Regions from separate parts of the Bradyrhizobium sp. HKCCYLS1011 genome, predicted to be linked through region 1. Evidence: predicted binding sites of a transcription regulator. Region 1 holds the regulator's gene; the other holds the start of a gene.
What was found. Region 1 encodes PhoB, which activates phosphate uptake and scavenging genes when phosphate is short. Its sites were predicted from a motif close to TGTCATNNANCTGTCAT; they were not measured.
Positions count from the first base shown of each region.

Region 2: a site for PhoB is predicted at 2,202-2,218, ahead of phnF (phosphonate metabolism transcriptional regulator PhnF). Genes of this name have one in related genera too.

Region 1 is NZ_JBNPTT010000002.1:212,372-216,581, forward strand. Features, by position in the region: gene pstB (phosphate ABC transporter ATP-binding protein PstB) at 1-761, shown strand, start outside; gene phoU (phosphate signaling complex protein PhoU) at 945-1,661, shown strand; gene phoB (phosphate regulon transcriptional regulator PhoB) at 1,677-2,381, shown strand; gene ACQR1W_RS05590 (methylated-DNA--[protein]-cysteine S-methyltransferase) at 2,685-3,257, shown strand; gene ACQR1W_RS05595 (helix-turn-helix transcriptional regulator) at 3,267-4,106, shown strand; gene ACQR1W_RS05600 (VOC family protein) at 4,161-4,210, shown strand, end outside.
Region 2 is NZ_JBNPTT010000005.1:338,047-342,256, forward strand. Features, by position in the region: gene ACQR1W_RS18625 (transporter substrate-binding domain-containing protein) at 1-588, opposite strand, end outside; gene phnF (phosphonate metabolism transcriptional regulator PhnF) at 1,324-2,088, opposite strand; gene ACQR1W_RS18635 (ABC transporter ATP-binding protein) at 2,286-3,485, shown strand; gene ACQR1W_RS18640 (carbohydrate ABC transporter permease) at 3,482-4,210, shown strand, end outside.

The DNA.
Region 1 (4,210 bases):
CGGACGCCCCGGCGAAGGTGACTGTCCGGAACCTGAACTTCTACTACGGCGATCACCATGCGCTGAAGAACATCAACCTGTCGCTAGGGACGAACCGGGTCACGGCCTTCATCGGCCCGTCCGGCTGCGGCAAATCCACGCTGCTGCGCATCTTCAATCGGATGTACGACCTCTATCCGGGTCAGCGTGCTGAAGGCCAGCTGATGCTGGACAAGACCGATATTCTCGACCCCAAGCTGGATTTGAATCTGCTGCGCGCTCGTGTCGGCATGGTTTTCCAGAAGCCGACGCCGTTCCCGATGACCATCTACGAGAATATCGCCTTCGGCATCCGCCTCTATGAGAAGATCTCGAAATCGGAGATGGATGACCGGGTCGAGAAGGCGCTGCGCGGCGGTGCGCTCTGGAACGAGGTGAAGGACAAGCTGAACGCGTCGGGCCTCAGCCTGTCTGGCGGCCAGCAGCAACGTCTTTGCATCGCCCGTACTGTCGCGGTTCGGCCCGAGGTGATCCTGTTCGACGAGCCGTGCTCGGCACTGGACCCGATCTCGACCGCCAAGGTCGAGGAGCTGATCCAGGAATTGAGCGAGAACTACACGATCGCGATCGTCACTCATAATATGCAGCAGGCGGCGCGCGTCTCCGACAAGACCGCCTTCATGTATCTCGGCGAGTTGATCGAGTTCGACGATACCAGCAAGATCTTCACCTCGCCGAGCGATCGGCGAACCCAGGACTACATCACGGGCCGTTTCGGCTGAGGCCGGATCGGAACGTTCGTCCGTTCGCGTAGCCCCCTTGCATCGGATCGGCAGGGGGCAGTCCGCTTAAAACAGTCAATGCGGTCCGGCACGGTATGCGTCCCCACTGTCTTGGGCGGTGGGCTAGGGCAATGAGGGCTGAATTGACGCAACGGAACACGACGCATTGCCGAGGAGAGAGACATGGCCAGTGAACATACCGTCAAGGCGTTCGATAGTGATCTTCAGGAACTGACCCGGTTGGTCGCAGAGATGGGCGGCCTGGCCGAGCGGCTGATCGTCGACTCCGTCGACGCGCTGGTGCGGCGGGACATCGCGCTCGGTGAGCGCGTGATCGCGGCCGATGGCGAGATTGACAATCTGCAGCGGCTGATCGAGGAGCGCGCGGTGCTGACGATCGCGCGCCGGCAGCCGATGGCGGTGGACCTGCGCGAGATCGTCGGTGCGATGCGGGTTGCCACCGATCTTGAGCGGATCGGCGATCTCGCCAAGAATATCGGCAAGCGGGTCGCGGCGCTGGAGAGTGATTTCCATCCCCTGAAGCTGATCCGTGGGCTCGAGCATATGACCGACCTCGTGCAGTCGCAGGTCAAGTCGGTGCTGGATGCTTATGCCGCCCATGACCTGCCGGCGGCGATGACGGTCTGGAAGAGCGATGAGGAGGTCGATGCCATCTGCACCTCGCTGTTCCGCGAGCTGCTGACCTACATGATGGAAGATCCCCGCAACATCTCGTTCTGCATCCACCTGATGTTCTGCGCCAAGAACATCGAGCGGATCGGCGATCACGCCACCAACATTGCGGAAACCGTGTTCTACATGATCGAGGGCCAGCAGATGGTCGACAAGCGACCGAAGGGTGACATGACGTCCTTCGCCGTTACCGCCCCCGGCAACTGAGAGAGAAGCTGACCGATGAGTGCGCGCATTCTGGTTGTGGAAGACGAGGAAGCGCTGACCACGTTGCTGCGCTATAATCTGGAAACCGAGGGCTACGAGGTCGAGACGGTCGCGCGTGGCGACGATGCCGACACCCGGCTCAAGGAGCGGGTGCCCGATCTCGTGGTGCTCGACTGGATGCTGCCGGGGCTGTCCGGGATCGAGCTGTGCCGCCGCCTGCGCGCGCGGCCGGAGACCAAGCAGCTGCCGATCATCATGCTGACGGCGCGCGGTGAGGAGAGCGAGCGCGTCCGCGGGCTCGCCACCGGAGCGGACGACTACATCGTCAAGCCGTTCTCGGTGCCCGAGCTTCTGGCGCGCGTCAAAGGCCTGCTGCGTCGCGCGAGCCCCGAGCGGCTCGCCACAGTGCTCGCCTATGGCGACATCGAGCTCGACCGCGAGAAGCGCCGCGTCGCGCGTTCAGGGCGGCCGATCGATCTGGGCCCGACCGAATATCGGCTGCTCGAATTCTTCCTCGAGCATCCGGGTCGTGTGTTCAGCCGCGAGCAGCTGCTCGATAGCGTCTGGGGACGCGACATCTATATCGACGAGCGCACGGTGGACGTTCATATCGGCCGCTTGCGCAAGCTGCTCAATCCGGGTCGCGAGCAGGATCCGATCCGCACCGTGCGCGGTGCCGGCTACGCGCTCGACGATCGATTTGCCAAAGCGGAGTCGTAGCGCTCAGTCCGCCACCGCAGCCATCAGGATCAGAAAGATCAGGCGGAGCCGTTTTGGCTCCGCCTTTTTCTTGCGACCGCGGGTTGCATCTGTTCAAGCGAGTCCGCGAACGATCGGCGGGCTTACGTGCCGGACGACTGATAGGCTGCGCGATCGCGCCCCTCGAAAAGACCCCGGACCGATCCGGGAGTTGCCGACTGGTCGGTCGAACGCTTCTTGCGCGCATCGTGTTTACAACTTGTCACAAACCTGGTGCGCCCGATTGTGACGATGATATGATCCCCGCGGGTTGGGGGTGGCGTCATGGGGCGTGGGTATACGATCTTCGATACGTTGGTCGGTCGTTGCGGCATTGTCTGGAGCGACGTTGGCATCATCGGCGTTCAATTACCGGAGACGCGGGAGATCGAGACGCGCCGGCGATTGTTCCGGCAATTTCCCGAAACCCGCGAATTGGCCCCGCCCCCAAATGCCGAGTCCGCTATCGACGCCATCGTGATGATACTGCGTGGGCAGCCTGCGGATTTTGCCGACGTCAGCCTCGACATGACCGGGATCACCCCGTTCAATCAGCGCGTGTATGACTATATCCGCCGCATTCCGCGTAGCGAAACCCGCGAGCCGGGCGAGATTGCAGCCAGCCTGCATGCCACGGGAGCGTTCTACTCGGTGGCCCAGGCGCTGGCGAAAAATCCGCTTCCGCTGATCGTACCTTGCCATCGTGTACTGGCCGCAAACGGGATCGAAAAAGCCTCGCCGAACCGAGGCGCGATCTCGCAGCGCCGGCTGCTGTCGCTCGAAGGTGCCGGGGCGCAGACAGGGATGACTTTGTTCGACGCGCTGCTGGCGGTTGATCGGCCGCGCGCCACGCACTAGATCGAGCGGATGGCCACAACCATCCTGCTGACCAGCCGCTCCGTAACCGTCTCCGAGTTCCGCTGCACTGCAGTGTCGGGTGAGCTGCCCTATGCCGAGCAGTTTGGCAGCCATTCGGTCTCCTATGTGCGCAAGGGCAGTTTCGGCTGCCATCACCGCGGTCGCTTTTTCGAGCTCGTCACCGGCTCTATCCTGATCGGGCATCCCGGCGACGAGTTCACGTGCACGCATGATCATGTCTGTGGCGATGAGTGCCTGTCGTTCTTTCTTGCGCCGGAGCTGGTCGAGGAGATCGGCGGCAGCAGGGACGTTTGGCAGGCCGGCGCCGTACCGCCGCTGCCGGAACTGATGGTGATTGGCGAGCTGGCTCAGGCCGCGGCTGCCGGTAGCAGCGATCTCGGCCTCGACGAGGTCGGCCATCTGTTCGCCAGCCGGTTCGTGGCGGCCATCGCCGGCAAGTCGCCTAATCCGGCTGTCGCCGCCGGGCGTGTTCGCCGCCGCGCGGTCGAGACCGCGCTATGGATCGACGCCAATTCGCATCGCGCGATCGACCTCGAGGATGCTGCGCATCAGGCCGGCCTCAGCCCATTTCATTTTCTCAGACTGTTTGCGGCCACGCTTGGTGTCACGCCGCACCAATATCTGGTTCGTTCTCGGCTGCGCCATGCTGCGCGGCGGCTCAGCGAAGACGATGCGCCCGTCACCGACATCGCTTACGACGTCGGCTTCGCCGATCTCTCCAACTTTACCCGCACTTTCACGCGCGCAGCGGGTGTTTCGCCCTTGCGGTTCCGCAAGGCCTCGCGCGGCATGCGCAAGATTCTCCAAGAAGGCTTGAGCCGGCATTGATTAGGTGATCGCCAGCGCCGCGCGATTGTCGCGCGCGAGGAATGGAGATCACCAATGTACGATCATATCGGCCTGAGAGTGAGCAGCCTCGATGCCAGTGTGCG
Region 2 (4,210 bases), on a different contig from region 1:
TCCGGCCAAAGTCATTGGAATCACGCTAGCGTCAGCGCGCTGCGTCATCGCATTGGCGGACCAGAACACTCCTGAGCTGAGTCCGCGTATCATCCCGCCGCCGAATCCTTCGTTGCTGCGACGCTCGAATAGCCAGATGAGAACCCCGGCGAGAAGAGCCAGGCCGAGTAGGGCGCCGATGGCCTGCAGAAAACTGTAGGATGTGATTGAATGAAAAACGGGTAGCCAGCTTGCGATACGGTCGCTCTGTACGGCTACGCCGGTCCCGGTGTGAAAATAGGGAGTCGTGAAATCCACCTTCCGCTCTCGCTCGGCTGTCACCGTGATAGCAGCTACGGCGACATCATATCGGCCCTCGTTCAGCCCATCGATCAGCGACTGAACGGTGTCGGTCTCTTCAAAGCGATATTGCAATCCCAGCTGGTTGGAGACTCGATTCCAAAGATCGATGCTGATGCCCGTCCATTTGCCACTTTGGTCTTTCATCGCGAAGGGAGGCGCCTCCTTTGTTCCCACAACTAATACCTGGGGTAATCCCATCGTCTCAGCTGAACTTCCGACAGTCTGCAGCGGCAAAGCGACCGCCAAGGCTATTGCGAAAAGCCCAGACTTGCACAGCCGTGGGATTGCAATGTGCCGATGCCGGCGCTGCCGATGATCAGAGTTCTTTGCCTCTGGCATCGGTGCGTGCCTGGCTAGTTTGCTGAGTTCCTCAGCCCGTCTGCGAAAATATCTTGGCGAGTGCATCCTTTCGATGTTCATGACAACGCTCCTAGCTGTCGTCCCTCCAGATTATAACAGCATGGCACGGCCACCAAAGGTTGCTATTCACGATTGGCAACACCGCCAGGCGGATACCGATTGGCCGATCTGAGACGGCCGTTTGTGGTCGGGCGCTTCGGCGCCGCGGTTGGGCACGGCTTTCGCAGCAGCGCGTAATCTTTGGCCGCGGCCGCACGGGTAGGGCCGAACAGGTGCCGCGCTGCTATCGAGCCATTCCACGAGTAGCGGTTCTATCGGAAGCGCAAGTGTCGCCACGCCTCTCCGCGGTTGGCAGCGTGATGCTTCTATACGCGATGCAGGCGCGTTTTGCGGGAAGATCTTGCGTTCGGCCTCCCGCTAATCGCAGGTCACAGAGTCCTCAAATCGGTTGAACCCCGCCGAACGCGCGCAGCACAACAGCATCCGAGAAATCTCCCAAGGAGGATAGCTGCGCTGGCGCTTGGGCGCTCAACGCCGTCAAGGTCCGCAGGACTATCATCGCTCATCACGAAGGATAGGGCGACGTAGTAGGTTTACGTCGGCCATTTGGGACTGAGGACGTCAGCCTTGCTTCTCGAAGCCTGACAGGTCTGCTTCGCCGTGCTTCACCACGAACTGAACACGTTCCCCTGCAAACCGAGTTTCGTGGTAGACGATCGGACGCCTGTCGCGATCGATGTCGACGCTTTCGACAGCAAGGATCGGCGTCACGACTGATTGTCGCAGATGCCGGACCTCCTCCTCAGAAGGGTTGCGCGCAATCACGCGGGTCATCTCGCGGGTATAATCGTGAACGTCGTAACGGGCGAGTGTCTTCGTGATCGACATGGTCTCGCGATACAACTCACCGAAGCCCTGAAACCGGCGGGCGGGAAGGTATGTGTCGCCAATGCTGATCGGGATGCCGTCCGCTTCGCCGATGACCCGAATAAAAATCGACATTTCCCCGTCGGCCATGGCCAGTGCCGAGCATGCCCGATCGTGAGCCTTGCGCTCGCTCACCTCCAGAAGCGTGCGGCTGGGCTCGCGACCCTGCAGGGCAACGTTGGTGCTGAAGCGCGTGCGCTCTCCGATCTCATAGTCGATCACGGCGGGGACGAGATAGGAGCCGCCACCCTTGCGCTTGAAGATGATCCCGCGCTGGACGAGGCCGGCGATGGCTTGACGTGCCGTATGGCGGTTGACGCCGAAGCGCTCGGCCAACTCGTGCTCGGACGGTAATCGTCCTGCACTGTCGAAGCGGCCGCCCCGAATATCCTGCAGCAGCTTGTGCTCAAGCCGCTTCCACAGGGGGTCTTGAGAGTCTGCCGACGGTTTGGGTCGCATCCGCACGTTCGCTCGAATCAGGATGGATCAGGCCTTGTAGCGATGATTCCCCAACAGGACCGGCACTGCCACAAGACGCCTGCTGAATCTTTGTTGGCATCAGCAGGTCTGAGTGTCATCCGCTTGTTGCAAAACCTGTCTAGACAGATTTTATCGCCAAGTCGAGAGGGACTTGAGCGCAGAGCGGAATATCAAGGATGGCAGCGATCAGCCTTGACAGGCTATCGAAAAGGTATGGCGGCAATCCCGTGCTGGATGCCGTTTCTCTCGATATCCAGGACGGGGAATTTCTCACGCTGCTCGGGCCGTCGGGCTGCGGAAAGTCCACGCTTCTGCGGGTCATCGCGGGTCTCGAGTCTCAGGATTCCGGTGGCGTCGCGATCGGCGGGCTTGCCGTCGACGGGCTGCGCCCGAAGCAGCGTGACGTCGCCATGGTCTTTCAGTCCTACGCGCTCTACCCGCACATGACGGTCGCGGCCAATATGGCGCTGCCGTTGAAGATGCGTCGGCTGACGCTGTTGCAGCGATTGCCAATCGTGGGCCGTCTTCTCGCGGGAACGCGAGCCGCGCTCCGTCAGATCGAGGAGGATGTGTGCCGAACGGCGGCCGCGCTCGAGATCGAGCATGTCCTTGACCGCAAGCCCGGTCAGCTCTCCGGCGGCCAACGCCAGCGTGTCGCGGTCGGCCGTGCGATGGTGCGCCGTCCGTCGGTATTCCTGATGGACGAGCCGCTCTCCAATCTCGATGCCAAGTTGCGCGTCACCATGCGCGCGGAAATCAAGGAGCTGCATCGCAGGCTCGGCATCACGTTTGTCTATGTCACGCATGACCAGGCCGAGGCGATGACACTCTCGGACCGCGTCGCCGTGATGCTCGACGGCAAGCTGCGGCAGGTCGGTCGACCCCTGGAGATCTACGCCGATCCGGCCGAGCGGCGCGTGGCCGAGTTCATCGGCTCGCCCAAGATCACCATGATCGAAGCTCGCGTCGGCGAGGGCGGGCAGGTTCATGTCGGCAGCCGTTTGCTTCCGATTGAAACGGCCCAGCCGCCGGGTAGCCCGGTTGTTCTCGGCATCCGGCCGGAAGCCTTCACGCTCGTGGCTCCGGGCGCGGAAGGGGAGTTGTTGGCCGGACGGGTGCGGTTCGTCGAACATCTGGGCTCCGATCTCTACATCCATCTCGAAGGAGCGGGACAGGCCGAACCTGTGATCGCGCGGCTCGATGCGGCGCAAGCGCCACATATCGGCATCGGCGAGCAGATCCATCTGGCGGTGCACGCCGAACGGATGTTGCTGTTTGCATCGGACGGACGGCGCATTCGCGCTGCTACCGACCGCCGACCTGTCGCCGTCGTCAGCGGCATGAGGGCCGTGGCCAGAGCCGAGTATGTGCGATGAGTGCGGTGAACGCTCCTTCATACGACGCGTCCTCGCGCCAGCCAGACGGTACACGACAGGTAAGGGCGCTCCCGAGGCGCAGGCCTGGCGAGGTGTTTGCAGCCGTCGCGCTCGCCGGTCCCGCGATGGCGCTGCTGCTCGTGCTCTTCATTCTGCCGGTGGTTGCGATCGTTGCCATCGCGGTGACTGACTGGCAGTTCGGCGCCAGGAGCTTGAACTTTATCGGCCTGGCGAATTTTAGGGCAATCTTCGCGGACGACATCTTTCTCGCTTCGCTGCGCAACACGGCCATCTATGTATCAATCGTGATGCCGGGCACCGTCCTCGGCGGCCTTGCCATCGCGCTGCTGATCGAGAGCGGTGATAGCCTGCGCGGCTTCTATCGCGCCGTCCACTTTCTGCCATTCATGGCCACGCTTGCGGCCATGGCGACCGTTTGGGAGGCGCTTCTTCATCCCACCATCGGCCTCGTCAACAACACGTTCGCGGCGGTCGGCTTGCCTACCGCCAACTGGCTGCGCGATGAGACGACGGTGCTGCCGGTGCTCGCCGTCATCGGCATCTGGCAGAATCTCGGCTTTGCCATGGTGCTGTTCCTCGCGGGCCTCAAGAGCATTCCGCAGGACCTCTATGACGCGGCCGACATCGACGGCGCCGACCAGTGGCTCGACCGGTTGATCACCGTGACCCTGCCGATGCTGGGTCCTATCGCCATGTTCGTCGTC